Regions from separate parts of the Cupriavidus taiwanensis LMG 19424 genome, predicted to be linked through region 2. Evidence: predicted binding sites of a transcription regulator. Region 2 holds the regulator's gene; the other holds the start of a gene.
What was found. The regulator FliA, encoded in region 2, starts transcription of late flagellar genes. The targets are predictions, from matches to a motif close to CTAAAGTTTNNNNNNNNNNNGCCGNTA.

Region 1 (15,466 bases), on a different contig from region 2:
GCCGTGGGTCTCGACGATGCCGATGACGACATCCGTGCCTTGCCCTGCCGCCGCGCGCGCCGCGGCAAGCATGGCAAAGGTCTTGCCGACGCCGGCGGAAGCGCCAAAGTAGACCCTGAGCTTGCCGCGCAAGGCACGGGCGCCCTCCTGCTGCACCCACTGCAGAAGGGCGTCGGGATCGGGGCGGGCGCGGGCCTCGCGCAATTCGGCATCAGACATCGGACGGCTCAACTTCTATCCTTGCATTGGCAAACCCCATTTTCCTTCATCCGCGTGCCATCGCGACGCCGGCCCGCCGTCAGCGTCGATCCCTGCGGCAAGGGCTACTTGCCGGCGATCGCATCCAGGGCCAGGTTCAGCTTCAGCACATTGACGCCCGGATCGCCCAGCACCGCCAGCAGTGGCGTTTCCGTATTCGCCGCAACCAGTTGCCTGACCTGGCCGACCGGCAGCCGCCTGAGGCGGGCGACGCGCGCCACCTGGTATTCTGCGGCCGCTGGACTGATGTGGGGGTCGAGCCCACTGCCGGAAGCGGTCACCAGATCCACGGGCACGGACGCGCGGTTGTCCGGATCCGCCGCACGCAACGCGTCGACGCGCGCGCGTGCGGCGTCGGTCAGCGCCGGATTGCCGGGCCCCAGGTTGGACCCGACCGACGCCGCGGCGTTGTATGGCATCGGCGCCGTGGCCGACAGCCGGCCCCAGAAGTACTTCGGGTCGGAGAACGGCTGGCCGATCAGTGCCGAGCCGAGCGCCCTGCCATCTTTCTCGATCAGCGATCCGCCGGCCTGGTGCGGGAACACGGCCCGGGAGATCGCCGTGATCACGCCGGGATACAGCAGGCCGGTTACCAGCGACAGGCCGGCGAACACCACCAGCATGGGCCGCAACAGGCCAGCTTGCATGGCTGCCGGGGACGGCTGCCGGGACTGCATTTGCGTAGTCATGAATGCTCCGAATCGTAGCGATGATAATCAGACCCAGCCCGACAGGGCCAGGATCATGTCGATCAGCTTGATGCCCGCGAACGGCACCAGGATGCCGCCCAGCCCATAGATCAGCAGGTTGCGGCGCAGCAGCACCGCGGCGCCGAGCGGCCGGTAGGCCACGCCCCTGAGCGCCAGCGGGATCAGCACGACGATGATCAGCGCGTTGAAGATCACCGCGGACATGATGGCCGATGCTGGCGTGGCCAGCCCCATCACATTGAGCAGGTTCAGCTGCGGATACGTGCTGGCAAAGGCCGCGGGAATGATCGCGAAGTACTTGGCGATATCGTTGGCCACGCTGAAGGTCGTCAGCGAGCCGCGCGTCATCAGCATCTGCTTGCCGATCTCGACGATCTCGATCAGCTTGGTCGGGTTGCTGTCCAGGTCGACCATGTTGCCGGCTTCCTTGGCCGCCTGCGTGCCGCTGTTCATCGCCACGGCCACATCGGCCTGGGCGAGCGCGGGGGCGTCGTTGGTGCCGTCGCCGGTCATCGCGACGAGCCGCCCTTCGGCCTGGTACTGGCGGATCAGCTTGAGCTTGGCCTCCGGCGTGGCTTCGGCGAGGAAGTCGTCGACGCCGGCTTCCGCGGCGATCGAAGCCGCGGTCAGCCGGTTGTCGCCGGTGATCATCACGGTCTTGATGCCCATCCTGCGCAGCTCGCCGAAGCGCTCGCGGATGCCGGTCTTGACGATGTCCTTCAGTTCGATCACGCCCAGCGCGCGCACCGCATCGCCGTTGGCGTCGGCCACCACCAGCGGCGTGCTGCCGGCACGGGCAACCTCATCCACGGCCTGCAGCACCGCATCGGGGAACTTGCCGGCGCGTTCCGTGACGTAGCGACGCACGGCATCGGCGGCGCCCTTGCGCACATGGCGCTCGCCGGCGCCGTCGCGCAGGTCCACGCCGCTCATGCGCGTCTGCGCGCTGAACGGCACGAATTCCGGCTTCAGGCTTGCCATCGACGGCGGGGTCAGGCCCGGCAGCTGGCGGGCCAGCGTGACGATGCTGCGCCCTTCCGGCGTTTCGTCGGCCAGCGACGACAGCCATGCGGCTTCCGCGAGCTGCAGCGGCGAAATGCCCGGCGCCGGGATGAAGCGCGAGGCCTGGCGGTTGCCGTGCGTGATGGTGCCGGTCTTGTCGAGCAGCAGTACATCCACGTCGCCGGCGGCTTCCACGGCGCGGCCCGAGGTGGCGATCACGTTCGCTTCCATCATCCGGCTCATGCCGGCCACGCCGATCGCGGAAAGCAGCCCGCCGATCGTGGTCGGGATCAGGCAGACCAGCAGCGCCACCAGCACGGTGATCGTCACCGGCACGCCCGCCCCGGTCACCAGCACGCTGTAGAGCGAGAACGGCTGCAGCGTGGCCGTGGCCAGCAGCAGAACGATGGTCAGCCCGACCAGCAGGATGGTCAGGGCCAGCTCGTTCGGTGTCTTCTGCCGCTTGGCGCCTTCGACCATCGTGATCATGCGGTCGATAAAGCTTTCGCCCGGGTTGGTCGTGATGCGCACCACGATCCAGTCGGACAGCACGCGCGTACCGCCGGTCACGGACGAGAAGTCGCCGCCGGACTCGCGGATCACCGGCGCCGATTCGCCGGTGATGGCGCTTTCGTCGACCGAAGCCACGCCGTCGATCACTTCGCCGTCGCCGGGGATCATCTCGCCAGCCTCGACCAGCACCACATCGCCGCGGCGCAGCGCCGTCGCCGGACGCGCCTCGGTTGCGCCGGCGCGGGTCCCTTCCGTCAGCACACGGGCGGTCACCGTGGTCTTCAGCCCGCGCAGCGATTCCGCCTGCTGCTTGCTGCGGCCCTCGGCAAGGGCCTCGGCAAAGTTCGCGAACAGCACCGTGAACCACAGCCACGCCGACACCGCCAGGATGAAGGCTGCGGATTCGCCGCCTGCTGCCGGCGCGGCCAGTGCCTTCAGGAACAGCAGGCTCGTCAGGATGCTGCCCGCGTAGACCACGAACATCACAGGGTTGCGCAGCTGGTCGCGAGGCGACAGCTTGCGGAAGGCCGCGGCCAGCGCGGGCTTCACCAGCTCCGGCGCGAACATGCTGCGCGCGGGCGGGCGATGGTGGTGGGAACCGTGTTGCCGGTCCGGCACCGGTGCGCGCTGCACCTGAGGCGCGCCGGAGGACGACGCGCCGGTCCCGTTGGCACCGCCGTTGGCCACTGGGGCCGTTGATTCATGTCGCATGGTTGCTCCGCAATTCGCTAGAGACAGACGGCACCCGCCCTGGCGAGGCAGCGCAGGGGCCGAAGGTATAGCAATGCTCGATATGTCTTCGTGAGAGGTCGATTTACCTTGCCGCCGCCGGCATCGCGCCCTGCAGGTGCTCGGCAACCGGCCCCAGCGCCAGCGCCGGGACATAGGTCAGCGCGCCGACCAGCAGCACCGTGCCAACCAGCAGCACGACGAACAGCGGGCCGTGCGTGGGCATGGTGCCGCCGCTGGGCGGGATACGCTTCTTGGCCGCCAGCGAACCCGCCAGCGCCAGGACGGGGATGATGATCCAGAACCTGCCGAACCACATCGCCGCGGCCAGCAGCGTGTTGTAGAACGGCGTGTTGGCGGACAGGCCCGCAAAGGCGCTGCCGTTGTTGTTGGCCGCCGACGAGAGCGCGTACAGGATCTCGGAAAAGCCATGCGTGCCGGGATTGAACACCCCCGCGCGCCCCGCCCCGGTCATCACCGCCACCGAGGTGCCGAGCAGCACCAGCAGCGGCGTGACCAGGATCGCCACGGCCACCATCTTCATCTCATAGGTTTCGATCTTCTTGCCGAGATACTCCGGCGTGCGGCCGATCATCAGTCCGGCGATGAACACCGCCAGCACGGCGTAGACCAGCATGCCGTACAGGCCGGAGCCCACGCCGCCAAACACGACTTCGCCCAGCTGCATCAGCAGCATCGGCACCAGCCCGCCGATGGCGGTGAACGAGTCATGCATGGCATTGACCGCGCCGCACGAAGCCGCGGTCGTGATGGTGGCGAACAGGGCCGATGCAGCGATGCCGAAGCGCGTTTCTTTGCCTTCCATATTGCCGCCGGCCTGCAGCAGCGAACTGGCATGATCGAGCGGCAGGCCCGACAGCGCGGGGTTCGCCGTCTGCTCGGAGACCGCCGCAACGCACGCCATCGCCACGAAGATGAGCGCCATGGCGCCGAGCACGGCTACGCCCTGGCGCCTGTCGCCGACCATCTCGCCGAAGGTGAAGCACAGCGCCGCCGGGATCAGGAAGATCGCCAGCATCTCGATGAGGTTGGCCAGGGCATTCGGGTTCTCGAACGGATGCGCCGAGTTGGCGTTGAAGAAGCCGCCGCCGTTGGTGCCCAGCATCTTGATGGCTTCCTGCGAGGCCACCGGCCCCATCGCCAGCGTCTGCCTGTCGGTCTTCAGGTCTTCCGTCACCGGCTTGCCCTGCGCATCGAGCACCGGCTGCCCCGCCGCGTCGACCTTCGGCTGGCTGTATTCGACCGGCGCGACCAGGCTCACTTCCTTGTAGGCATCGAAGTTCTGGATCACGCCCTGGCTGACCAGCGCCAGCGCGATCACGGTCGCGATCGGCGCCAGCACGTACAGCGTGACCCGCGTCATGTCGACCCAGAAGTTGCCGATGGTGGCGGCGGTCTGGCGCGCGAAGCCCCGAATCAGCGCGATCACGACGGCGATGCCGGTTGCCGCGGACAGGAAGTTCTGCACGGTGAGCGCGAGCATCTGCGTCAGATAGGCCATGGTCGACTCGCCGGCATAGCCTTGCCAGTTCGTATTGCTGACAAAGCTGATGGCCGTGTTGAAGGCCGAGTCCGGCGTGACCGCGCCGAAGCCCTGGGGGTTCAGCGGCAGCAGGCCTTGCAAGCGCTGCAGCGCATAGACCGCCACCACGCCGAGCAGGTTGAACGCCACCACCGCTATGGTGTACTGCTTCCACCCCATCTCGGCGCCGGCACGCACGGCACCCAGCCGATAGATCAGCCGCTCCAGCGGACGGCCCCAGGCGGTCAGCGCATAGTTGCCGTCCTCGACAGCGCGCCGTATATAGCGGCCCAGAAAAGGCGCGCACGCCAGCAGGATGGCGAGATAGAGGACCAGCAGGCCCACGAATTGGGAGGACATCAGAATTTCTCCGGCCGGAACAACGCAATGAGGAGGTAAACAAAAATGGCAACGGCCAGCGCGCCGCTCAGCAGGTCCGTCCAGCTCATCACAACCCCCTGTCCGATGCGCTGTGCTTCGCCGGCATCCGTTGATGCGGTCCGGCGCGCTCGCTCACTGCCGGGGATTTCGGCACGAGCACAGCGCACAGCCCCAGCAAGGCCGCGCTGAGCACGGCGAAGCCGATCAATACAAGCAAGAAGATCCCATCCATGACCAGGCACCCTTGAGTGGTTTCGGCTTGGAGCTTATCGATGGGGGTGTAAAAACTGGATAGAAAGGTGGCTGGAGCGCATAAAGAACGCATAAAGATTCCCGTTCCCTCGCTGGGCGAGGGCTGGATGCGGTACTTTTATGCGTTCCCGGTCGAGGCGGCAGCGAGCAAGACTACTGCCATGGGCTGAGGCGCCCGGCAGCGTCACGCTCTCCGGGCATTTTGTTGCGCGCGTTGCTGCGATGACGGCGGCGCAGAGGGTGGCGGCGCAGATGGCGGCAGTGGCGCCGGCTGGCGCCCCAGCCGTTGCGCCCACCAGTAACGGAAGGGGTGTTCCAGATCGGGATAGAGCACCGGCTGGCTGAAGCAGCCGGCACGCTTCATCAGGAGATAGGCGGCAAGCATGGCCGCCCAGAAAGCTAGCAGTTCCACGATCACGGCCACTGCGGATGTCGGGGTGGCCGTTTTCATTATAGGTAGCCGCCCCGGGGGTGGGGCCGATGACGCACCCGTGGATACCCTAGGCGTCCGGCACCGCTCAGTAGACCTCCGGCACGATCATCTCCTTCGGCACCGGCTGGCGCACGTAATCCTCGTGGCGCTCGCGGCCGGGCAGCACCACCGCGGGCGTCTCCACTTCGGCATACGGCACCAGGCTCAGCAAGTGATGGATGCAGTTCAGCCGCGCGCGTTTCTTGTCGTCGGCCTGCACCACCCACCACGGCGCCTCGGCGATATGGGTGCGCTCGAGCATGATTTCCTTGGCTCGCGTGTAGTCTTCCCAGCGGCGCTGCGATTCCAGGTCCATCGGGCTGAGCTTCCACTGTTTGAGCGGATCATGGATGCGGCTGAGGAAACGCAGGCGCTGCTCGTCGTGCGTGATCGAGAACCAGTACTTGATCACCTGGATGCCGGAGCGCACCAGCATCTTTTCGAATTCGGGCACCGAGCGGAAGAACTCTTCGTACTGGTCATCGGTACAGAAGCCCATCACGCGCTCGACACCGGCGCGGTTGTACCAGCTGCGGTCGAACAGCACGATCTCGCCGGCGGCGGGCAGGTGCGCGACGTAGCGCTGGAAATACCACTGGGTGCGTTCGCGGTCGTTGGGCGCGGGCAGTGCGGCGACGCGGCAGACGCGCGGGTTCAGCCGCTGGGTGATGCGCTTGATCACGCCGCCCTTGCCGGCGGCGTCGCGCCCCTCGAACAGGATCACGACCTTGTGCCCGGTGGCGGCGACCCAGCTCTGCAGCCGCACCAGTTCGCCCTGCAGGCGGAACAGCTCGCGGAAATATTTCCGGCGGCTGTCCTGCCCGGCCTGGTCGTCCAGGTGCACGGGGTCGCCGAAGGCCTCGCTGGCCTCGCGGTCGTCCAGTTCCAGTTCGATCTCTTCGTCGTAGTAGTCGGCCACCTCGTTATGGATGCGCCGCACCAGCTCTGCTTCACCCGGTCTCATCTGCTCTCCCTGTGGATACAACGCGGTCGCGGCGATGCTGGCATGCCTGTATTGCAGCCGCGTGAAGGCGCGGCAGGCTGCCCCGCCCTCGCCCGCCGTACTTGACGCCGCCCTTCAGCCCGCCGGATTGATGTTGTGGTTATGGCGGAACAGGTTGTCCGGATCGTAGCGACGTTTCACTGCCACCAGCCGGTCGTAGTTCGGCCCATAGGCGGCGCCGATGCGGTCGCCCTCCTCCTGCGTGAGGAAGTTGACATAGACGCTGCCGAGCGCGTACGGCGCCGCGGCGCGGAACACCTCGCGCGCCCAGCCGATGCAGCGGTCGTCGTCCGCGGGGCTGTCCCAGCGCCCGTGCAGGTTCATGATGAACTTGGCATCGCGGCTGGCGTAGGCAGTGGCATCCTTCGCGACGCGGTTGGTCTGCCCGCCCATGGCGCCGATAAAGACCTCGCATTGCGGCGACGGCAACTTGCCGATCTGCTCGATCAGCATCGCAATCAGTCCGTCGTCCAGCCCCGCGAAGTTGTGCGACTTCCAGTAGTTGCGCGCACCGGGTGTCAGCAACGGATCGAAGGCCTGCTGCCACGCTGTGAGCGGCATCGGCCCGAGATGCTCGCCGTAGGGCGTGCCGAGCCGGCGCAGGGGCTCGACCAGTTCCGGTCCCCGCTCCGGCGGACCGATGTAGCAGATCGCCAGCGCCGCGATCGGCTTGCCGTGCGCCTCGGGCGGCAGGAATGGCAGCGGCGGCGCTTGCCGCAGCACCACCCACACGGTCAGCTCGTCCGGCATCGATTCATACAGTTCGCGATAGGCGGGCAGCACGCTGGCGGCCTGCTCCAGCGGATAGACGATCAGTCCGCCATAGACCTGCGGCCCCACCGGATGCAGGCGGAACTCGAACATCGTCACCACGCCGAAGTTGCCGCCGCCGCCGCGCAGCGCCCAGAACAGGTCGGCGTTCTCGTCGCTGCTGGCGCGCACCAGCTTGCCGTCGGCGGTGACGACCTGCGCCGACACCAGGTTGTCGACCGTGGTGCCGAACTTGCGGCTGAGCCAGCCGAAACCGCCGCCGAGGGTGAGCCCGGCCACGCCCGTGGTGGAATTGATGCCGAGCGGCGTGGCCAGGCCCTGCGCCTGCGCTTCATGGTCGAAGTCGCGCAGCGTCGCGCCCGGCTCGACCCACGCGCGCTGCGCATGCGGATCGACACGCACCGAGCGCATCGCCGACAGGTCCAGCACCATGCCGCCCTCGCAGATCGCCAGGCCGCCGATGTTGTGGCCGCCGCCACGTACCGCCAGCAGCACGCCGTGCTCGCGCGCAAAGTTGACCGCCGCCGCGACGTCGGCAGCGCCCGCGGCCTGCACGATCCACTGCGGGTGGCGGTCGATCATCGCGTTCCAGATCCGGCGCGCGTCGTCATAGCCCTCGTCGCCCGGCTGCAGCAAGCGTCCGCGCAGCTGCGCCTTGAGTGCCTCAATATGTTCCTGCGATGGCTGGGCCATGATCTGCCTCCCGATGCTGTTGGAAACATCGGACGACACGCGGCGTCAGGAGCAAAAAAATGGCCACGAGGACCGATGACTTCACCATTTAAGGCAGGTACCGCGCGAATGTAAATGCGCGCTGCGTCCGGCGCATTCCGCGGGTGGGGCCAAATCCTGCCGTGGCCGCGGGGCCTATCATGGAGGCATGGCGGCACGGCGCCCGCGCGCCGTGCGCCTGCACGATGGACCCTGCCAGCCAACCTCCCCTGTTCCTGTGCGGCGACGTGATGACGGGCCGCGGCATCGACCAGATCCTGGCGCATCCCAGCCAGCCGCTGCTGCATGAATCGTACGTGCATTGCGCGCTCGACTACGTGCGCCTGGCGGAACGCAAGGCCGGCCCGATCGCGCGCCCCGTGGGGCCGGACTATCCGTGGGGCGATGCGCTGGCGGAACTGGCAAGCCGCGCCGCGCGGCCGCGCATCGCCAACCTGGAAACCGCCATCACCACCAGCGACGATGCCTGGCCTGGCAAGTCCGTGCACTACCGCATGCATCCGCGCAACGTGGATTGCCTGCAGGCCGCCGGCATCGACTGCGCGGTCCTCGCCAACAACCATGTGCTGGACTGGGGCCGCGCGGGCCTGGCCGATACGCTCGACGCGCTCGACGGCGCGCACATCGCACACGCCGGCGCCGGTCCCGACGAGGCCAGCGCCGCCCGCGCCGCGGTACTGGCGCGGCCTGGCGGTGGCCGCGTGGTGGTCATGGCCTTCGCCATGCCCAGCGCCGGCACACCGGCAGCGTGGCGCGCCACCGCGGGGCACTCGGGGGTGAACCTGCTGGACGACTGGTCCGCGGCGTCGCAAGCGCGCATTGCCGCGCAGGCCCGCCAGTTGCGACGCCCCGGCGATGTCATGGTGCTGTCGGTCCACTGGGGCCCAAATTGGGGCTACCACATCGATCCGGCACAACGCGCCTTCGCCCGCGCGCTGGTGGAGCACGCCGGCATCGACATCGTGCACGGGCACTCCTCGCACCATCCGCTCGGCATCGAGCTGCATGCCGGCAAGCCGATCCTCTACGGCTGCGGCGATTTCATCAACGATTACGAGGGCATTGGCGGATACGATACCTATCGCCCGGACCTGGCGCTGATGGCATTCGTCAGCTTCGATGGCGGCGGCTGCGCGGACCTGCGGCTGGTGCCCTTGCGGCGCAGCCATTTCCGGCTGGCGTATGCGCGCGAAGTCGACATGGCATGGCTGCAGGCCATGTTCGAAGCACAGGGCCGCGCACTTGGCACGCGCGTGGCGCGCAGCGGAATGCACGAGTTGCGGCTGTGGGCGGAGTAAGCGCAAGCCGTCCTGCCACGATTCCGGTACTTGCGTAATGGCCGACCTGAAAACAGAAAGGCCAGCGCGATGGCTGGCCTTCCCGTTCATTCAAGTGCCACGTGTGTCGGTTCGGTGTAACGCTTCCACAGAGTGCTGATCCGCTTCTGCATTCATTGCCCGACACTAGCTCGATCGCCCATCCTGCGGCACCCCAGGACATATCTGCAGGATAGTACAAATCCCCGCGGATCAAAGCGGCATCGGGCAAGCGTGCGATTCAGCCGACGGTGATGCGGTCGTCGACCAGCCGGATCTGGCCGCCGGGCTTGTCTTCCATCACTTTGAGCACGCGGCTGCCCACCTGCAGCGTGACCCCGCCATGGATGCGCCGCGCGGCATCGATGACGGCATCGGCGGCCGGCTGCATCTGCTGCCCCAGTTCGGTCAGGCGCGCGTCCAGCTCGAACAGGTCGCGCGACAGCTTGAACAGCGTCGCGCGGGCCTTTTCGCGCAAGTCGCCAACGGCGCGCTCCGGGTGCTTGGCAAAGAAGTCCACCAGCTGCCTGACCTTGTCCTGCTCGCCCTGCATGCGCCGGCGCTCGGCCTCGAGCGCGGCGCGCTGCGCGTCGGCATAGGGATTGAGGCCGACCTGGATGCTGGTGGCGGTGCCGGCCGGCGCCCCCAGCACCGCGGCGCGCACCGCCAGCAAGGCGCGGCTGCGGCCGCCGCTGATGCTGCCCTGGGTGCCGTTGCCGCCCACCAGGATGCGCTGCCCGGCGGCGACATCGCTCTGGCGGATGCCGCTGTCGACGGTGACTTCGGTGCCGGCCTCGACCACCGCATTCTCGATGAAACGCGCCTTCACCGCGCCCTGGCAGCGCACGCTGGCGCGGCTGATGCCGCCTTCGGCATGGGCGCTTTCCGACTTGCCAATGATGCCGCCCTTGACGATCACGTTGCCGCCGGCCTCGACGCTGGCGGCTTCGATGGTGCCTTCGACCACCACGTCGCCGCTCACGTTGACCGACATGCCGGTGCGGATGTCGCCCGACACGCGCAGCGTGCCGTCGAAGGCCACGTTGCCGGAGTGCAGGTCCACCGATTCGACCTGCACCACGGGACTGACCGAGATGCCGTGGACGCCGACCACCGGCGACCCGGCAATCAACGCGCGCAGCAGTCCGGGGTCATCCGCATCCACCGCCGCGCCGGTCAGGCCCTCGGCAAACGGCGGATCGTCGACCGCATCGGCGGCAATCGGCTGGCCGAACACGTCGACGCCGGCATGGCCGGGCACCGCCGCGACGCGCCGCATCAGCGGCGTGCCGGGACTGACCAGCAGCAGGTTGCCCAGCTCGCGCAGGTCGACCTTGCCGGCATCGTCATCGCTGTGCGCCGGCTTGCGCGGCTCCAGCAGGTTGATGAAGCGCGCCGGCTCGCCCTGCCGCGGCGCCATGCCGGCGGCAATGGTGCGCAGCTCGCAGCCGCCTTCGGCCAGCGCCGCGTCCAGCGCGAGGGCTTGAATCGGTGCCACCACGCCGCGCTCCGCGACGGCGCGGCGGATCTCGTCCGCGCTGACCGGCCGGCCGCCTTCCGGCGGCATCAGCGTCAGCCGCACCGCCAGGCCATCGCCGGTGATGTCGAGCTCGAACGCGCCGTCGATCAGCGCGCCGATGGTGGCATCGATCTCGTGCTCGGCGCGCTGGCATTGCGCGAGGAACTGCGCCACCGCGCGCGCATCCAGCCGCGCGCCGGACCAGCCCAGGCCGGCCAGGCATTGCTGCAGGCTGGCCGGGTCCGGCGGCAGCCGGCCCGGCTGCGGCGTGTAGCGTGCATGCACCTGTTCGCCCGGCTCGGCGAGCTCCAGGCGCAGTCCCGATTCATGCATCATGCGTCCCCTGAATCGTCTGGCGGGCGACGGCGGGTGCCGGCGCTCTGCTTGTTATCGATGCATCACCAACGGCAGGCGCGCCGGGAACTTTAGCGCACAAGGGCAGCGCCGAGGGCCGCCCGAAGACTTTTCGGTAAACTGTCGCCATTCCGGGGCGCGCCGCGCCCCGCAGCCTGTGCAGTCCCCTTCATGTCAAATACCCACGAAATCCGCCCCGGCCAGTCCGTCGAGCTGCTCAAGGAACTCCACATCCTGACGCGCGACGGCAAGATGAACCAGGACAGCCGGCGCAAGCTCAAGCAGGTCTACCACCTGTTCCAGTTCATCGAACCGCTGCTGCAGGAGGTCAAGGCCGCGCGCGGCCGCGTTACGCTGGTGGACCACGGCGCCGGCAAGTCTTACCTGGGCTTCATCCTGTACGACCTGTTCTTCAAGGCCCTGCAGGACGACTCGCACATCTACGGCATCGAAACCCGCGAAGAACTGGTGAAGACCTCGCAGGCGCTGGCGGCGCGGCTCGGTTTTCCCGGGATGTCGTTCCTGAACCTGTCGGTGGCGGACTCGATCACCTCGCCGCAGCTGCCGCCTACCGTCGACGTGGTCACCGCGCTGCATGCGTGCAATACCGCCACCGACGACGCCATCCGCTTCGCGCTGGCCAAGCGCGCGCAGCACATCGTGCTGGTGCCGTGCTGCCAGGCCGAAGTGGCCAGCGTGCTGCGCAAGCACAAGGGCAAGCTGCTGGCGGGCAATCCGCTGACCGAGATCTGGCGCCACCCGCTGCATACGCGCGAATTCGGCAGCCAGGTGACCAACGTGCTGCGCTGCCTGCAGCTGGAGGCACACGGCTACCAGGTCAGCGTGACCGAGCTGGTGGGCTGGGAACACTCGATGAAGAACGAACTGATCATCGCGCAGTACAAGGACCTGCCGCGCCGCCGCCCGGCCGAGCGGCTGGAAGAGGTGCTGGGGCGGCTGGGACTGGAAGAGCTGCGCGAGCGCTTCTTCACCGAGCCGGTGGCGGCGTAACTACGCCGTCCCGTCCGCGGATCCGGAATCCGGCTTGGGCTCGTCCTCGCCCGCCATCCAGCGTTGCCAGCCGTCGTGGCCAAGGCGGCGCATGACCGCCTGGTTGCGCTCGTAGATGTCCGCCGCATCGGGAAACGCCGCCGCCGCGCGCGCGATCGAATCCTCGCGCAGCAGGTGCAGGATGGGGTACGGCGCGCGGTTGGTGTAGTTCTCGATATCGTCCGGCTCGGTGCCGGCAAACTGGTAGCGCGGATGGAAGCTGGCGATCTGCAGCGTGCCTTCCAGCCCCAGGCTGGCGAGCAGGCGCTCGGCGAAGTACAGCAGGTCGTTGAAGTCGAGGAAATCGGCCACCGCGTGCGGCAGGATCAGCAGGGTGGTATCGACCTGCGCCGGATCGGCATCGGCCAGCAGGCGCAGTTCGCGCTCCAGGTCATCCATCACGTCGGGCGCCCCGGTGACGGGGCTGACCACGTAGCGCACCTGCTCCTTCACGTACACGCTCTTGGCGAACGGGCACAGGTTGAGCCCGATTACCGCGCGCTCGAGCCAGTGGCGGGTGGCGGCAATGACGGCATCGTCGGACGGGCTGGCGGAGTGCGTGGCGGAAGACATGATGGCAAGCGTGCGGCAAAGCGTCATTCTAGCGCTGCCGCAGGCTCTATAATCCGCGGCGGAAACACCCTGCCCTGCCGAGCCCCGCCGATGCCCTCTACCGCCACGCCTGCCCGTGACCATGCCACCCATGCCACTCCCGACGTTGCCGTCGTCGGCGGCGGCCCGGCCGGGCTGATGGCGGCCGAAGTGCTGGCGGCGCAGGGCGCCAGCGTGGCGGTCTATGACGCCATGCCGTCGGTCGGGCGCAAGTTCCTGATGGCCGGCAAGGGCGGCATGAACCTGACCCATGCCGAGCCGGAGCCGGCCTTCCTGGGCCGCTACGGCGCGCGCGCGACGCAGCTGGCGCCGATGCTGGCGGGCTTCGGCGCGCAGGCGCTGCGTGACTGGGTCCACGGGCTCGGCATCGAGACCTTCGTCGGCAGTTCGGGCCGCGTCTTTCCCACCGACATGAAGGCGGCGCCGATGCTGCGCGCGTGGCTGCACCGTCTGCGCGAGTCCGGCGTGCAGTTCCATATGCGGCATCGCTGGCTGGGCTGGGACGATGGAGACGGCGACAGCGACGGCGCCCGGCATGCGTTGCGCTTTGCCACGCCGCACGGCGACACGGTCGTGCACGCGCGCGCCGTGGTGCTGGCGCTGGGGGGTGCCAGCTGGGCCCGGCTGGGTTCCGATGGCGCATGGGTGCCGCGCCTGGCCGAGCGCGGCATCGAGATCGCGCCGCTGCGCCCGGCAAACTGCGGGTTCGACGTGGCATGGAGCGCGGACTTTGCCGCGCGCTTTGCCGGCGCGCCGGTCAAGCCGGTGGCGATCGCGCTGAACGACCGTGACGGACACGCGCACTACCGCCAGGGCGAATTCGTCATCAGCCGCGACGGCATCGAAGGCAGCCTGGTCTACGCGCTGTCGGCACCGATCCGCGACCGCATCGAGGCCGATGGCGAGGCCATCATCCACCTCGACCTGCTGCCGTCGCACAGCGCCGGACAGGTCAGCGCGCAGGTCGAGCATCCGCGCGGCTCGCGTTCGCTGTCGAGCCACCTGCAGAGCCGGCTCGGCATCACCGGCGTCAAGGCCGGCCTGCTGCGCGAATGCCTGTCCCGCGACGCCATGCTCGATCCCGGCACGCTGGCCGTATCGCTGAAGGCACTGCCCTTGCGCGTGCTGCGCCCGCGCCCGATCGACGAGGTCATCAGCAGCGCCGGCGGCGTGCGCTTCGAAGCGATGGATGACAGCCTGATGCTGCGCGCCCTGCCCGGCGTATTCTGCGCGGGCGAGATGCTGGACTGGGAAGCACCCACCGGCGGCTACCTGCTGACGGCCTGCTTCGCCAGCGGCCGCACCGCGGCGCAGGGGGCCGCGGCTTATCTGCAGCAACAGGCTTAGGCAGCCCTGCCGCCGACGATGCTGAGCGCCACCGCCTCGGCCACTTCGATGCCATCGATCGCCGCGGAGTAAATGCCGCCGGCATAGCCCGCGCCCTCGCCCGCCGGATACAGGCCCTTGACGTTGATGCTCTGGTAGTCATCGTTGTTGCGGCGGATGCGCAGCGGCGACGAGGTGCGAGTCTCGACCCCGGTCAGCACCGCGTCATGCAGCGCGAAGCCCGGCAGCTTCTTGTCGATTTCGGGAATGCCCTCGCGGATTGCCTCGATCACGTAGTCGGGCAACGACGTGCTCAGGTCGGTCGGGGTCACCCCCGGCTTATACGAAGGCTCGACCGAGCCCAGCGACGTCGAGGCGCGGCCGGCGATAAAGTCGCCCACCAGCTGGCCTGGTGCGTTGTAGTTGCGCCCGCCCAGCTCGAACGCGCGCTCTTCCCACTTGCGCTGGAACTCGATGCCGGCCAGCGGGCCGCCCGGGTAATCTTCCGGCGTGATGCCGACCACGATGCCGGCGTTGGCATTGCGCTCGGCGCGCTTGTACTGGCTCATGCCATTCGTCACCACGCGCCCCGGCTCCGACGCCGCCGCCACCACCGTGCCGCCCGGGCACATGCAGAAGCTGTACACCGAACGGCCATTGCTGCAGTGGTGCACCACCTTGTAGTCGGCCGCGCCCAGCAGCTTGTTGCCGGCGAACTTGCCGAAGCGGCTGCGGTTGATCAGCCCCTGCGGATGCTCGATGCGGAAGCCCAGCGAGAACGGCTTGGCCTCCATGAACACGCCGCGGTCATGCAGCATCTGGAAGGTGTCGCGCGCGCTGTGGCCGACCGCCATGATGACGTGGTCGGCCTCGAGATACTCGCCGTTGGAAAGCTTCAGGCCGCGCACCCGGCCGCCATCGAT
Region 2 (15,466 bases):
GCATTGCTTCTCGTCGGAGACCTGGTTTTCGATCTGGATGCAGCAGGCGCCGGCTTCGATGAATTGCTTGGCCAGCAGGTAGGTCGCTTCGGCGTTGCCGAAACCGGCGTCGATGTCGGCGATGATGGGCACCACGTGGGTGACGTGGTTGTCGATCTTCTGCTGGATCGCAGCCTTTTCGGCGCCGGTGGCGGCGTCGAGCTGGCGGAACAGGCCGCCCAGTTCACGGGCGTCGGCCTGGCGCAGGAAGGTGTACAGCTCGCGGATCAGCGCGCTGACCGAGGTCTTCTCGTGCATCGACTGGTCGGGCAGCGGGCCGAACTCGGAGCGCAGCGCGGCGACCATCCAGCCGGACAGGTACAGGTAGCGGCGTTCGGTGCTGTTGAAGTGCTTCTTGATGGAAATCATCTTCTGCTGGGCGATAAAGCCATGCCAGCAGCCCAGCGACTGGGTGTACTTGGACGGGTCCGCGTCATAGGCCGCCATGTCGGCGCGCATGATCTTGGCGGTGTACTTGGCGATGTCCAGGCCCGTCTTGAACTTGTTCTGCGCGCGCATGCGGGCAGCGTACTCGGGGTTGATGGCATTCCAGGCGCTGCCCTGGGTTTCTTTCAAAGCAGCCACTGCCTTGATGTCGTCTTGATACTGGGCCATGTCAGTTTCCTAAGATAAGGCGCGTTTGAGAAAAATCGTTTGGCGTGCCGACCGTGGGTCGAAGCAAACAGCGTGAACTCATTGTAGGGGGATCCGGGTCCGTTGCGGTTATGTCTTATATAAGACATAAGACTTTGTTTCCCCTTATTTTTCAAAGGGATAGATGTCAATTTTCACGATACGGAACGTTTTTTCGCAGAACGAAAGCGAGCGCGGCGCAGCGCAACATCAAAATTCCACGATGTGAAACGCGCTTTCAGTGAGCGGGCAAAGGCCGCTTCAGCGCACTGCGGGACAGCGCCTCCGTCACTTTTCCACTAAAGACTGCTGACCCCTGCGCCGTTAACCCCAACAGTCCCTCATTTCCCAAACAGCACCCAATTCCCCCGCCTTTTCGTGCGAATGGGAATCCCACCCCGCTTCGATAATCCCCGCTGACGAATAGCGGCCTGCCGCTTCGCACGGAGCGTGGATGTCCGAAGAAAGCGATCTCGAGAAAACCGAACCCGCCTCACCCCGGCGCCTGGAAAAGGCGCGCGAGGAGGGGCAGGTGGTGCGTTCGCGCGAGTTGGCGACGTTCGTGATGCTGATTGCCGGCGTGACCGGCCTGTGGACGCTGGGCGGCCACCTGGGTCGCAGTCTGAACCAGGTGATGCAGGGCGCGTTGCGCTTTGAGCCGGCCACGGCGTTCGATCCGGCGCGCATGCTGTCGCGCTTTGCGCTGATGGTGTGGGACAGCCTGCTGGCCTTCCTGCCGTTGCTGCTGCTGTTCGGCGTGGCCGCGCTGGCCGCGCCGCTGCTGCTGGGCGGCTGGGTGTTCTCGGGCAAGTCGTTCGCGCCGCAGTTCTCGCGCCTGTCGCCGATTGCGGGGCTGGGGCGGATGTTCTCGGCGCATTCGCTGGTGGAGCTGCTCAAGGCCGTGGCCAAGTCGCTGCTGGTGGGCGCGGTCGGTGCCTGGGTGCTGTGGCGCCGTCTGCCCGAGGCCATCGCGCTGATGAATGCGCCGGTGCAGGAGGCACTGCTGCACATGGTGGACCTGGTGATGTTTTGCTGCCTGGTGGTGTCGCTGTCGCTGCTGGTGGTGGCGGCCATCGACGTGCCGTGGCAGTACTGGGAGTTCTTCAAGAAGCTGCGCATGACCAAGGAAGAGGTCAAGCAGGAATTCAAGGAGAGCGAGGGCGACCCCCATATCAAGAACCGCATCCGCCAGCAGCAGCGTGCCATGGCACGCCGCCGGATGATGACGGAGGTGCCCAAGGCCGATGTGGTGGTGACCAACCCGACCCACTTTGCGGTGGCGCTGCGCTATGAGGAAGGGCGCATGGGCGCGCCGCGCGTAGTGGCCAAGGGCACCGGCGAGGTCGCCGCGCGCATCCGCGCGCTGGCGGCGGAGCACCGCGTGCCGCTGATGTCGGCGCCGCCGCTGGCGCGCGCGCTGCACCGCCATGTGGAGCTGGGCCAGGAAATCCCGGCCGGCCTCTATACCGCCGTGGCCGAAGTGCTGGCCTGGGTCTATCAACTGAAGCACTGGCACTACTCGCAGGGCCCGCAGCCGCAGGCGCCGGCGGACCTGCACGTGCCCGATGAACTCGCCGTACCGGAAATGCGCGAATGAACGCTCTGAGCAATCTCTTCAACCTGCCCGGCCTGCGCTCGGCGGGCCAGTTCAAGGCCATGACCGGGCCGCTGCTGATCATCATGATCCTGGGGATGATGATCCTGCCGCTGCCGGCCTTTGTGCTGGACCTGCTGTTCACCTTCAATATCGCGCTGGCGATCATGGTGCTGCTGGTCAGCATGTACACGCAGAAGCCGCTGGATTTCGCGGCGTTTCCGGCGGTGCTGCTGTTCACCACGCTGCTGCGGCTGTCGCTGAACGTGGCCTCGACGCGCGTGGTGCTGCTGGAAGGCCATACCGGCCCGGACGCGGCCGGCAAGGTGGTGGAGGCCTTCGGCCACTTCCTGGTGGGCGGCAACTTTGCCGTGGGTATCGTGGTGTTCGCCATCCTGGTGGTGATCAACTTCATGGTGATCACCAAGGGCGCGGGGCGGATTGCGGAAGTCGGCGCGCGCTTCATGCTGGATTCGATGCCGGGCAAGCAGATGTCGATCGATGCCGACCTGAACGCCGGCCTGATCGACGAAGCCGCCGCCAAGAAGCGCCGCGCCGAGGTGGCGCAGGAATCCGATTTCTACGGCGCCATGGACGGTGCCAGCAAGTTCGTGCGCGGCGATGCGGTGGCGGGCCTGCTAATCATGTTTATCAACGTGGCCGCGGGCATGGTGGTGGGCATGGTCCAGCATGACCTGGACTTCGGCACCGCCGTGCACAACTACACGCTGCTGACCATCGGCGATGGCCTGGTGGCGCAGATTCCGGCACTGGTGATTTCCACCGCGGCCGGCGTGATCGTGTCGCGCGTGTCGAACGAGCAGGACGTGGGCGAGCAGCTGACCGGCCAGCTCTTTGCCAACCCGCGCGTGCTGTACCTGACCGCGGGCATCATCGGCCTGATGGGGGTCATCCCGGGCATGCCGCATTTTGCCTTCCTGCTGCTGGCGGGCGCGTTGGTGTGGATGGGCCGCTATATCGCGCGACGCGCGGCCACGCAGGCGCAGACCAAACAGCGCGAAGAGCGCACCCCGGCAGTAGCACAGGAATCGACCGAAGCCAGCTGGGACGATGTCACGCTGGTGGACCCGCTCGGCATGGAAGTGGGCTACCGCCTGATCACGCTGGTCGATCGCGCGCAGGACGGCGAGTTGCTGGGCCGTATCAAGAGCATCCGCAAGAAGGTGGCGCAGGAGATCGGCTTCCTGGTCCCGGTGGTGCATATCCGCGACAACCTGGAACTGAAGCCCAACGCCTACCGCATCACGCTCAAGGGCGTGGAAATCGGCCGCGGCGAGGCCATGCCGGGCCAGTGGATGGCGATCAACCCGGGCCAGGTCAGCGGCACGCTGCCGGGCGCGGCCACGCGCGACCCGGCCTTCGGCCTGCCGGCGGTGTGGATCGATGCCGGCATCAAGGAACAGGCGCAGGCGTACGGCTATACCGTGGTCGATGCCAGCACCGTGGTGGCCACGCACCTGAACCACCTGATCCACATGCACGCGGCCGAGCTGCTGGGCCGCCAGGAAGTGCAGGCGCTGCTGGACCGCATCGCCAAGGAATCGCCCAAGCTGACCGAAGACCTGGTGCCGAAGACGATCTCGCTCACCGCGCTGCAGAAGATCCTGCAGAACCTGCTGGACGAAGGCGTGCCGATCCGCGACATGCGCACCATCCTGGATGTGGTGGCCGAGCACGCGCCCAAGATCAGCGACCCCAACGAGCTGACCGCGATGGTCCGCGTGGCCCTGGGCCGCGCCATCACGCAGCAGCTGTTCCCGAACAATGCCGACCTGCAGGTGATCGGCCTCGACGCCGGCCTGGAGCGCGTGCTCTCGCAGGCGCTGACCAACGGCGGCGGCATCGAGCCGGGCCTGGCCGACGCGCTGCTGCAGCAGACCCAGGGCGCGGTTACGCGCCAGGAGCAGCTGGGCATGGACCCGGTGCTGCTGGTGCCGTCGCAGCTGCGTCCGCTGATGGCGCGCTTCCTGCGCCGGACCATGCCGCAGCTGCGGGTGCTGTCGCACGCCGAGGTGCCGGACAACCGCAATATCCGCATCACCGCCATGATCGGCGCGTGAGGAGTCAACGATGAGCGTAGCCAAGTTTGTTGCGGCCAACGGCCGTGAAGCCATGCGCCAGGTGCGCGAAGCCATGGGCCCGGATGCCGTGGTGCTGTCCAACCGCACTGTCGAGGGCGGGGTCGAGATCGTCGCCATGCGCGATACCGATCTGGGCAGCGTGTCGGCCAGCGCGCAGGTGTATGTGCCGCCGGCTCCGGCGCAGGTGCCGGCACCTGAACCCGCTGCCATCGGCGACCTGCGCGGCGAGCTGCAATCGATGCGGGCGATGCTGGAACGCCAGCTGGCCGGCATCGGCGCGGCGCCGGGCGTGGCCCCGAGCGCGGCGGCGCACGGCGTGGCCGCGAGCGACCCGTTGCGCGAATCGCTGTTCGAATGGATGGTCGGCGCGGGCTTCTCCGGGCAACTGGCGCGCACGCTGCTGGCGCGGCTGCCGCTGGGCTATGACCGGCCCGCGGCAATGGGCTGGATCCGCGGCGAGCTGGCCAGCAAGCTGCCGGTGCTGGGCGACGAGGACCACTTGTTCGCGCAGGGCGGCGTGCTGGCGCTGGTGGGCCCCACCGGCGTGGGCAAAACCACCACCACGGCCAAGCTGGCCGCGCGCTACGTGCTGCGCCACGGCGCCGACAAGCTGGCGCTGCTGACCACCGACAGCTTTCGCATCGGCGCCCATGAGCAGCTGCGCATCTACGGCGACATCCTGGGCGTGCCGGTGCATGCCGTGAAAGACGCCGCCGACCTGCGCTTCGCGCTCGCGGCGATGAAGGACAAGCACCTGGTGATCATCGACACCGTCGGCATGAGCCAGCGCGACCGCAGCCTGTCGGAGCAGATCGCCATGCTGGCCGGCGTGCCCGCGCCGGTGCAGCGCGTGCTGCTGCTCAATGGCGCCAGCCATGGCGATACCCTCAATGAAGTGGTGCACGCCTACCGCCATGACGCCGCGCCGGATGGCGGCGGCATCGACGGCTGCATCATCAGCAAGCTGGATGAAGCGACGCACCTGGGATCGGTGCTGGACGTGGTGATCCGTCACCGGCTGCCGGTGTTCTATGCCTCCACCGGGCAGCGCGTGCCCGAGCACCTGGAACTGGCCAACAGCACCGCACTGGTCGAGCGCGCCTTCCTGACGCCGCGCCGCGGCTCGGTGTTTGCCGATGCCGATGCGGCGCGCCGTGCGGCAGCTGGCGCGGGTGAAGAGACAACCGCGCGCGGTGGCGCGACCGATGTGCTGCGCTCGCTGACGGATAGCGCCGACGCGCTCGGCCAGTGCGTGACCGAACTCAACGGCGCGGGCCTCGGCTTCGACCTGGCCCGCTCGCTGTGGCAACAGCGCAGTGCCGGCGCCCCCGCACTGCGCGCCATGTCGCAGCAAGTGCGCGAAGCCGTGTGCCGCGACGTGGCGCGCCAGTGCGACCAGTACGTGCTGGCCGTCGCCGCCACGCTGCAGGTGGCCGTGGCCGCGCGCCGCTCGCCCCAGCCGATCCAGCACACGCTGTGGCTGGCCGACCGCAACGGCATGCCGCTGGCCGCCGCCGTGACGCCCACTGGCCGTGCCGGCCAGCCGCTGGGTGAAGCCGAATCCGATGCCGCTAACCTGCGCGCCGCAATGAGCGCCGCGCGCAAGGTCGTCAACCTGGTCGAGGCGCTGCCGTCCGCCGCCACGCTGGCGCGCTGGCAGCTGGCCGGCGAGCGCTGGGTCGCCAGCGCGCGCAAGACCGCGCGCGTGGTCAGCGCCGGAACCGCGTGGAAGCTGGATGCGCTGGCGGACACGCTGACCTTCCATGCCGTCGGCGAAGACACCGTGCGCGAGCGCGACGCCGTGCGCTGGCTGGCGACCGCCGACGTGCGCGTGCCGGACAGCCCGGTGCGCGGCAAGGGGACGCCCGAAGGCGGCATCGACGCCTGCCTGGTGGTGGCGCGCCTGGCCGACCGCGCCACCGGCGAGCTGCTCGATACGCGTTACCTGCTGTGCGATCCGGCCCTGGCGCAGGACGCCCCGCAGGTAGCGCGCTGGGCCTTGTGGACGGATGCGGCCGAAACCGGCCTGCGCACGCTGCGCCATGCCATCGATCATTTTGCGCAAGATGCCCGGGAGGCCAACGATGCGGCCGCCGTCGCCGCACTGCAGTTGGGCGTGTCCGTGCTGCGCCTGGAGCACGCCCCCACCGCGGCCGCGCCCGCGTTCCTGGCGCGCCTGGCCGGCCGTACCGTGCGCACGGGCGCGCCGGTGCCGGGCACCGTGCTCAATGAAGGCATGGGTCGCATGCTGGCCTTGCTCGACGTGCTGGAGAACTATCCGGGCCGCGCCAGCGCCGCACCCGCCGTTACTGCGGAGGCCCTGCAGTGAGCACCCTCGCCATGGACCAGGCCGAGAGCCTGCGCCGCATGCTGGCGCCGCGCACCACGCGCCGCATCGCCGTGCTCGCCAGCGAACGCGGCGCCGGTGCGACAACCGTGGCGCTGGGTTTGTCGCATGCGCTGGCGATGCAGGGCGAGCGCGTGCTGCTGGTCGACGAAGACGCGGCCGCCGCGGCCACGCGCTTGTCCGGCGCGAGGCCTGCGGGCACGCTGGCTGACGTCCACGCGGGCCGGCTGTCGCTGGATGGCGCGGCGGGCGTGAGCCCGCAAGGCGTGCTGTCGGTGGTGCCTGCGGGCCGGCCGGTGCCGGGCGCCGCCTTGCCGCCGGCAGCGACGCAGGATTTCCGCAGCGTGCTGGTGGATGCCTCTGTCGATGCGAACGGCGCCCTGTCGCCGCTTGCGGGCGATGCGCACAACGTGCTGGTGGTGATGCGCCCGGAGCTGGCGTCGATCACTGCCGCCTACGCGTGCATCAAGCGGCTGCACCATCTGTATGCGTGGCGCCGGTTCCACCTGATCGTCAACCTGGCGGCCAGCGAAGCCACGGTGCAGGCCATCCTGCGCAACCTGGCGCGCACCGCCAGCCAGTACCTCGGCGTCGAAGTCCTGTGCGCGGGCTGGCTGCCGGCCGACCCGCTGGTGGCGCGCGCCGCGCAGCTGGGCCGCTGCGTGGTCGAGGCCTTTCCGGCGGCACCGGCCACGGCGGCACTGCGCCGCAGCGCCGGCGGCATCGGCGCCTGGCCGCTGCGCGCGGATGCCGCCGCGCCCGCCGCCAGCGCGGCGATGGCCTGAGCCTGCCAGCCATGCCACCTGTCACCAACATACCCTGAGCCCAGCCGGCACGCATGCAGGCATGCCGGTCCAGCCATCCAGCAGTCACGAGAATTGCACCATGTACACGATCCAGGGAAAGCTCGAACAGGCCGATGTGGTCAAGGCGCACGCCCCGCTGGTGCGCCGCATCGCGCTGCAGCTTGCCGCGCGGCTGCCCGCCAGCGTGCAGATCGACGACCTGATCCAGGCCGGCATGATCGGCCTGCTCGACGCCGCCAAGCGCTATGAAGACACGCACGGCGCGCGCTTCGAGACCTACGCCAGCCAGCGCATCCGCGGCGCCATGCTCGACGAGGTGCGCGCCAACGACTGGCAATCGCGCAGCCTGCGCCAGTTCACCCGCCGCATCGAACGCACCCAGCGCAACCTGGAACAGAAGCTCGGCCGCACGCCGATCGACTCCGAAGTGGCCGAGGCCATGGAGATGCCGCTGGACGAATACCAGCTGCTGCTTAACGAGGTCTATGGCTGCCAGCTGCTGCACTATGAAGACTTCGAGCGCTCCGGCGAGGAAGACTTCCTGGACCGCCATCTCGGCGGCAGCGACGACGGCAACCCGCTGACCGTGCTGATGGAAAGCGGCATGCGCGAGGCGCTGGTCCGCGCCATCGAGCGCCTGCCCGAGCGCGAGAAACTGGTGCTGTCGCTGTGCTACGACCAGGAACTGAACCTGCGCGAAATCGGCGCGGTGCTCGACGTGACCGAGTCGCGCGTATGCCAGATCCGCGGCCAGGCCATCAACCGGCTGCGCACCCAGTTGCGCGGCCTGCTGTGATGCCCGGCAAGGCGCGCGCCGCGCGTGGCGCCTGCTGCCTGCTGGCGGCCGTATCGGCATGCGCGTGGGCCGCGTTCGATGCCGGCACCCGTCATGCATGGACCGGCTCGGTCAACGGCCCGGCCCTGCACGGCCGCGGCCAGCGCGCGGTGTCGCCGCCGATCTTGCCGACCGGCGTATTGCCGCAATCAGAAGGGGTGATTACCTCGGTGCGCTGGCGCTACAGCTTCGCCAAGACGCCGCCGGGGGACCTGCAGGCTTACCTGTGCAATGCGCAACGCTGCGTGCTGCTGCCGCAGGCCGAGGGCAAGACCGACGCGTTCTTCGGCGACGATGCCACCAAGGGGTTTGTGTTTGCGTTCCGGGTGCCGGGGCAGGGGAGTCTGGTCCCGGTGTTGCAGGGGCGGAGCAATGAGGTGGTGGTGGGGTTCAGGTAGGGATGAATGTTCCGTTTTTTCGTCAGTTATCAACAAGTGACGAAAAAATGGAACATCAGGCCGAGAGATGGCCGCATGCCGCCCAAGCCGACTTGCACCCCGGACCTGTCGGTTGTCGTCCCCGCGAAGGCGGGGACCCAGTGTCTTTTTGTCTCTCGAAAGTACACTTCAAAGACGCTGGATTCCCGCCTTCGCGGGAATGACAGTGGCATTTGCTTCTTGAGTCGTTCTAACGCTTACCCAGCCGCCAGACTAACCCCACCCACCCCCGCCGCCGCCTTCCCATCCTTCCCATACAACCCCGCATCCCCGCCACTATGCTGGCGCAGCGCCTGGATGGCTTCACGGGTAAAGTCGAGATGGGCGTCCACCACCGCCCCGTTGAGCGCATTGGCGTCACGCGCGGTGCGGGCGGCGAAGATCAGGCGGCGCCAGGCGTCGGCCACGGCCGGATCGACCTGGCGGCCTAGCAGTTGGCCTTCCGGGCCGGCGCGAAGCCCCAGCGCGCCCATCTGGGCTTCGCGGGCCTTGAGCTGGCGGGACAAAGCCTGGCCCAGTTCGACCTTGCGCGTCAGCAGTCCGCTCAGGGACTGGAAGTCGCCCCGCCTGAGGGCGTCGCGCTCTTCGGCGAGGAGTTGGCCGAAGGCCTGGATGCCTTCGGTTTCGCGCTGCAGGGACTGGATCAGGCTCTGGCTCATGATGGCTATTTGGCGTCGGCCTGGCCGAGCTCGCGCAGGGTGGCGAGCAGGCCGTCGGCAATCTTGCCCGGGTCGATGCGGATCCGGCCTTCGGCGATGGCCTGGCGGATCTCTTCGACCTTGGCGGTATCGATATCGTCGTCAGCCGGCTGGGCCAGGCGGGCGCTGATGTCGCGCACCTGGGCGGCCAGCGGGCTGACGCTCAGGCCGGCGGACGGCGCGGCCGCGTCGGCGGCGGCCGGGGCGGCCTGGGGCCGGGCGGCGTCGCCAGCGGCGGCGTCGGCCGGGCGGGACGAGGTGGAGTGGTTGATCTTCACGGGGCGATCCTTGCTGGTTTCCTATGGCATTACGGACGCGCCGGCGAATTCTTTAGGGCGCCTGGCGCCGATTCGCTGCACGGCGGCTGCGGCGGCATTTTCGCACGCCGCCTGCCCCGGGATTCCAGTCAATTCAGCCACGATTACGGCACCTGCTGCACGGTCACTGCAGCACGACGGTGTCGCCGCTGCGCACCAGGCCATTGACCACCTGGCCGTTGCGCAGCCGTACCTGCACGGTATTGCCGGTGGCGGCGTCGGCCAGCACCTTGCCTTCGCTGGTGATCTGGAAGGCCGCGCCCTCGACCGCCACGGTGACGGTCTGGCCCTGGCGCACGGCGATGGCCTTGCGCAGCAGGTCGGTGCGCAGCGGCGAGCCGGCGGCGATGCGGTTGGCGGTGACGGCACCGGCAAGCTGCGCCGGGTCGGTAATCACCGCGCGCGGCAGCGCGCCAAGGTCGCCCTGGCGGATTTCGACATCGGCCTGGCCGACCGGCTCGCCCGCGCCCAGCGCGCGCGCGGCCACGTAATAGTCAGTCAGCACCGACACGCGTGCCTGCATGTAGCGCACCCAGGGCCGCTCGCCACCGCAGCGCACGCCTACCGAGACGCGACCCCACGGCGAAGCGCCGGCGGGCAGGAACGGGTCCGGCGCGATGCATTCGGGCGCGCGCCCGCCTGACGGCGGCGCCACCTGCACGCTGACCTTGCCCGGCAGGCCGGCGGCCTGCTGCTGCAGGAAGCGCTCGACCGCCACGCGCGCGGGGTCTTCGGTGAACGGGCTGGCCGCGGCGTGGGCGGGGTTGCCGGCACCGTGCGCGGCCGGCGACTGCATGGCCACTGGCGCGACCTGCGCCGGCGCGGCGCCGGCGGCAGCAGGGATCGCCGCGCAGGCGACCAGCAGGGCGCGCGCCAGGCGGCGGGCGTTGCGGCAATTCGGTTTCATCTGGACTTCCCGGCAAGGACGGCGCACGGCCCCGTGACTGGCTGCGCGAGCCGTATACATCTGTCATCGGAGCCCATTGTAGGCAGCGCCTCGCGCGCGGGCGGGCCGAAATGCGCGGATTTCCCGTCCTTATTCATCCGATTGGCGTGACAGCTCCCCGCCTAAGATGCCAACCCTGAAGAAGCTACGTGCGCTCCGATTGCGGGAGCGCTTGCCCAGCAGGGGAGATGCCAGATGATTGACAGACTTGATGCGGCGCTACGTTTCCAGCAGGAAGCGCTGAGCCTGCGCAACCAGCGGCAGTCGGTGATTGCCTCGAACATCGCGCACGCGGACACGCCCGGCTACAAGGCGCGCGACTTTGATTTCTCGAGCACGCTGGCGCAGACCGTCGAGCGCGGCCACCGCAACGAGGGCATGTCGCTGTCGACCACGTCGGTGCGCCACCTGCCCGCGCAGGCGCCGGGGCGCGAGGAATTCGACCTGGCCTACCGCATTCCGCTGCAGTCCAGCGTGGACGGCAACACCGTGGAAATGGACACCGAACGCGTGGCCTTCGCCGACAACGCCGTGCACTTCGAGTCCGGCCTGACGGTGATGAATTCCAAGATCAAGACCATGCTGGCCGCGATCCAGCAGTAACCGGGGAGCGAACCCATGCCGGCAATGAACATCTTCGACGTCGCGGGCTCGGCCATGGCCGCGCAGTCGCAGCGCATGAACGTGACCGCGTCCAACCTGGCCAACGCCGACAGCGTGGTCAGTCCGGACGGGCAGGCCTACCGCGCCAAGCAGGTGGTATTCGGCATGGCGCCCACGCCGGGACAGACCGATATCGGCGGCGTGCAGGTGCAAGGCGTGAGCGAGGATCCGTCGCCCCCGCGCATGGTGCACAACCCCACGCATCCGATGGCCAATGCGCAGGGCTATGTGGTGATGCCCAACGTCAACCCGGTGGAGGAGATGGTCAACATGATCTCGGCCTCGCGTTCCTACCAGGCCAATGTGGAAGTGCTCAACACCGCCAAGAACATGATGCTCAAGACGCTGACGATCGGCCAGTAAAACGCCCCGGCCCATCACGGCAACGGCTCCATCCGCACCTCGCACACAAGCAACTGACATGACCACCACCCCACCGGTAGGCAGCAACACGCAAGGCATCAACGACGCGCTCAAGAGCGGCAGCGCCAGCGCGTCCGAGCTCCAGAACAACTTCCTGACCATGCTCGTCACGCAGATGAACAACCAGGACCCGCTCAACCCGATGGACAACGCGCAGCTGACCTCGCAGCTGGCGCAGATCAGCACGGTCAGCGGCATGCAGACCATGAACGCGACGCTGTCGCAGCTGCTGGGGCAAGTCAGCGCCAGCCGCGCGATGGATTCGGCCGCGCTGATCGGCCGTACCGTGATGGTGCCGGGCAAGCAGGTCGCGGTGGAAGGCGGCGTGCCGGGCAAGATCGGCGTGGACCTGCCGTCGACCGCGGATGCGGTCACCGTCGACGTGCTCGACAAGGACGGCAACGTGGTCCGCACCATCGACATGAAGGGCCAGACCGCGGGCGTGCACAACATTGCGTGGGACGGCAAGAACAACGCCGGCGTGGCCGTGGCCGACGGCGACTACACCTTCAAGGTGACCGCCACCGCCAACGGCACCTCGGTGCAGCCGGTGGCGCTGGTGTACGGCAAGGTCGAGAGCATCAGCGGCGACGCCAGCGGCGTGCTGGTGGACCTGGGCGATGGCCAGACCGCCAATGTCGACGACGTGCGCCGCATTCTGTAATACGCAGGTGCCGGCAGCGCGGGGGCGCCAACCGGCTTCAACCATAGCCTAGATAAAAGGAAGCAATCATGGGTTTCGGTCAAGGGGTAAGCGGCCTGAACGCCGCCGCGTCCAACCTGGACGTGATCGGCAACAACATCGCCAACGCCAACACGGTTGGCTACAAGCAATCGGCCGCGCAGTTCGCCGACGTCTACGCGGGCACCAAGATCGGCCTGGGCGTGCGCGTGAACTCGGTGGTGCAGTCGTTCAACCAGGGCAATATCGAGGCCTCGGGCCGGTCCCTGGACGTGGCCATCACCAACGGCAACGGCTTCTTCCGCCTGACCAGCCCGGAAGGCGCGGTCTACTACTCGCGCAACGGCCAGTTCCAGCGCCAGGAAGACGGCCGCATCACCAATATGCAGGGCCTGCAGGTGACCGGCTATCCGGCGGGCGTGGCCGGCGGCGCCGGCGTGCAGCCGCAGCCGCTGGTGATCAGCAACGCGCAGATGGAGCCGCGCGCCACCAGCAGCATCACCGCCAAGTTCCAGCTCGATTCGCGCGCCACGGTGCCGACTCAGGCCTTTGCCAGCTCGGCCGGCTCGCCGCCGACCAGCAACATGTTCAACTACAGCACTGCGATCAACGTCTATGACTCGCTGGGCAACAAGCAGCAGCTGATGGCGTACTTCGCCAAGGTGGCGGATTCGGCCGTGGCCCCGGTCCATCCCACCGTGGCGGGCGGCACCGACTGGCAGATGTACGTGACCGACGTCAACGGCAACGCGGTCGGCGGCGCGCCGGTCACGCTGGCGTTCGACAACGCGGGTGCGCTGCAATCGCCCGCTGCCGGCGCCGTGACGCTGACCCAGCCGGCCGTCAACGGCGCGCAGGCCATGGCGATGAAGCTGGACCTGAGCGGCACCACCCAGTTTGGCGCCGACAACGACGTCAAGCAACTCAGCCAGAACGGCTATACCTCGGGCAGCCTGCTGGGCTTCTCGGTGAATGGCGACGGCACCATCACCGGCAACTATTCCAACGAGCAGACCAAGCCGCTGGGCCAGATCGTGATGGCCGCGTTCGGCAACGTCGAAGGCCTGAAGCCGGAGGGCGACAACGTGTGGTCCGCCACCGGCTCGTCCGGCCAGCCGCTGCTCGGCGTGGCCGGCGGCAGCCTGGGCACGCTGCGCTCGAACGCGGTGGAAGCTTCCAACGTGGACCTGTCCGGCCAGCTGGTGAACCTGATCGTGGCCCAGCGCAACTACCAGGCCAACGCGCAGACCATCAAGGCGCAGGACACGGTCATGCAGACCCTGGTCAACCTGTGACCGCCACGCTGATCTGAGCCGCCGCCATGGACCGCATGATCTACACCGCCCTGTCGGGCGCCAAGCAGATACTCGACCAGCAAGCGGCGGTATCGAACAACCTCGCCAACGTTTCGACGCCGGCCTTCCGCGCCCAGGTCAACCTGTACCGCGCGGTGCCGGTGGTCGGGCCGGAGGCCGGCACGCGCGCCTTCACGCTGGCGTCCACGCCGGGCGCCGACATGCGCGCCGGCCCGCTGACCTACACCGGCCGCGCGCTCGACGTGGCGCTGCAGGGCAATGGCTGGCTGGTGGTGCAGGCGCCGGACGGCAGCGAGGCTTATACCCGTGCCGGCGCGCTGCAGGTGGCGCAGGACGGCCAGGTGCAGACCATCTCCGGCCTGCCGGTGATGGGCGACGGTGGTCCGCTGGCGGTGCCGCCCGGCTCGCAGGTGACCATCGGCACCGACGGCACCATCACCGCGCGCGGCCCGGGCGAAGCCTCGGCCGGCCTGGCGCAGGTGGGCCGGCTGCGTGTGGTCAATCCGCCCAACGATGCCATTGCCCGCAGCGATGACGGCCTGTTCCGCCTGCGTCCCGGCGCGCAGCCGCTCGAGGCCGATCCCACCGTGCGCGTGATCTCCGGCGCGCTGGAAGGCAGCAACGTCAACCCGACCGAAGCCATGGTCGAGATGATCGCCAACGCGCGCCGCTTCGAGATGCAGATGAAGATGATCCAGGGCGCCGACGGCAACGAGCAGCGCGCCAACCAGCTGCTCTCGACCAACTGAACCGAATGACCGGCCGGCACGGCGTCACCGTGCCGGCCTCCCAGCACCTACGCAAGGACCCACATGATCCGCTCTCTCTGGATTGCCAAGACCGGCCTCGATGCGCAGCAGACGCAGATGGACGTGATCTCGAACAACCTGGCCAACGTGTCGACCAACGGCTTCAAGCGCGGGCGCGCGGTGTTCGAGGAACTGATGTACCAGACCATCCGCCAGCCCGGCGCGCTGTCGTCAGACCAGACCACGCTGCCCTCGGGCATGCAGCTGGGCACCGGCGTGCGCCCGGTGGCGACCGAGCGCATCCACACCCAGGGCAATCCGCAGCAGACCGGCAATGCCAAGGACGTCGCCATCCTGGGCCAGGGCTTCTTCCAGGTGGCGCTGCCCGACGGCACCACCGCCTATACCCGCGACGGCTCGTTCCAGGTGGACCAGAACGGCCAGCTGGTTACGTCCAGCGGCTTCGTGATCCAGCCGGCCATCACCATCCCGGCCAACACGCTGTCGATGACCATCGGCCGCGACGGCACGGTGTCGGTGACGCAGCCGGGCTCCAGCGCCAATGTGCAGGTCGGGCAGCTGCAGCTGGCCACCTTCATGAACCCGGCCGGCCTGGAAAGCATGGGCGAGAACCTGTACGTGCAGACCGACGCCTCGGGCGCGCCCAACACCACCGTGCCGGGCCTGAACGGCGCGGGCGTGGTGCAGCAGAACTATGTCGAGGCGTCCAACGTGAACGTGGTCGAGGAACTGGTCAGCATGATCCAGACGCAGCGCGCGTACGAGATCAACAGCAAGGCGGTGCAGGCCTCCGACCAGATGCTGCAGCGCCTGGCGCAACTGGGTTGACTGTTATGAACATGGCCAACTTGCTTTCCC

Region 1: the regulator FliA is predicted to act here: its motif matches at 11,604-11,630, upstream of RALTA_RS04600 (DUF342 domain-containing protein).

Annotation. Positions count from the first base shown of each region.
Region 1 covers NC_010528.1:981,175-996,640, reverse strand. Annotated here, with positions in the region: gene RALTA_RS04640 (sensor histidine kinase) at 1-219, opposite strand, end outside; gene kdpC (potassium-transporting ATPase subunit KdpC) at 324-947, opposite strand; gene kdpB (potassium-transporting ATPase subunit KdpB) at 975-3,050, opposite strand; gene kdpA (potassium-transporting ATPase subunit KdpA) at 3,298-5,115, opposite strand; gene kdpF (K(+)-transporting ATPase subunit F) at 5,115-5,204, opposite strand; gene RALTA_RS30230 (hypothetical protein) at 5,204-5,368, opposite strand; gene RALTA_RS29015 (hypothetical protein) at 5,573-5,839, opposite strand; gene ppk2 (polyphosphate kinase 2) at 5,907-6,824, opposite strand; gene RALTA_RS04610 (FAD-binding oxidoreductase) at 6,939-8,327, opposite strand; gene RALTA_RS04605 (CapA family protein) at 8,552-9,664, shown strand; gene RALTA_RS04600 (DUF342 domain-containing protein) at 9,924-11,537, opposite strand; gene RALTA_RS04595 (class I SAM-dependent methyltransferase) at 11,727-12,566, shown strand; gene RALTA_RS04590 (DUF1415 domain-containing protein) at 12,567-13,178, opposite strand; gene RALTA_RS04585 (TIGR03862 family flavoprotein) at 13,269-14,564, shown strand; gene RALTA_RS04580 (NAD(P)/FAD-dependent oxidoreductase) at 14,561-15,466, opposite strand, start outside.
Region 2 covers NC_010530.1:288,723-304,188, forward strand. Annotated here, with positions in the region: gene RALTA_RS17060 (isocitrate lyase) at 1-654, opposite strand, end outside; gene flhB (flagellar biosynthesis protein FlhB) at 1,127-2,269, shown strand; gene flhA (flagellar biosynthesis protein FlhA) at 2,266-4,347, shown strand; gene flhF (flagellar biosynthesis protein FlhF) at 4,358-6,697, shown strand; gene RALTA_RS17080 (MinD/ParA family ATP-binding protein) at 6,709-7,500, shown strand; gene RALTA_RS17085 (RNA polymerase sigma factor FliA) at 7,601-8,317, shown strand; gene RALTA_RS17090 (flagellar protein FlhE) at 8,317-8,754, shown strand; gene RALTA_RS17095 (flagellar protein FlgN) at 8,991-9,452, opposite strand; gene flgM (flagellar biosynthesis anti-sigma factor FlgM) at 9,458-9,769, opposite strand; gene flgA (flagellar basal body P-ring formation chaperone FlgA) at 9,933-10,715, opposite strand; gene flgB (flagellar basal body rod protein FlgB) at 10,950-11,357, shown strand; gene flgC (flagellar basal body rod protein FlgC) at 11,373-11,780, shown strand; gene flgD (flagellar hook assembly protein FlgD) at 11,839-12,504, shown strand; gene flgE (flagellar hook protein FlgE) at 12,573-13,817, shown strand; gene flgF (flagellar basal-body rod protein FlgF) at 13,844-14,587, shown strand; gene flgG (flagellar basal-body rod protein FlgG) at 14,651-15,436, shown strand; gene flgH (flagellar basal body L-ring protein FlgH) at 15,448-15,466, shown strand, end outside.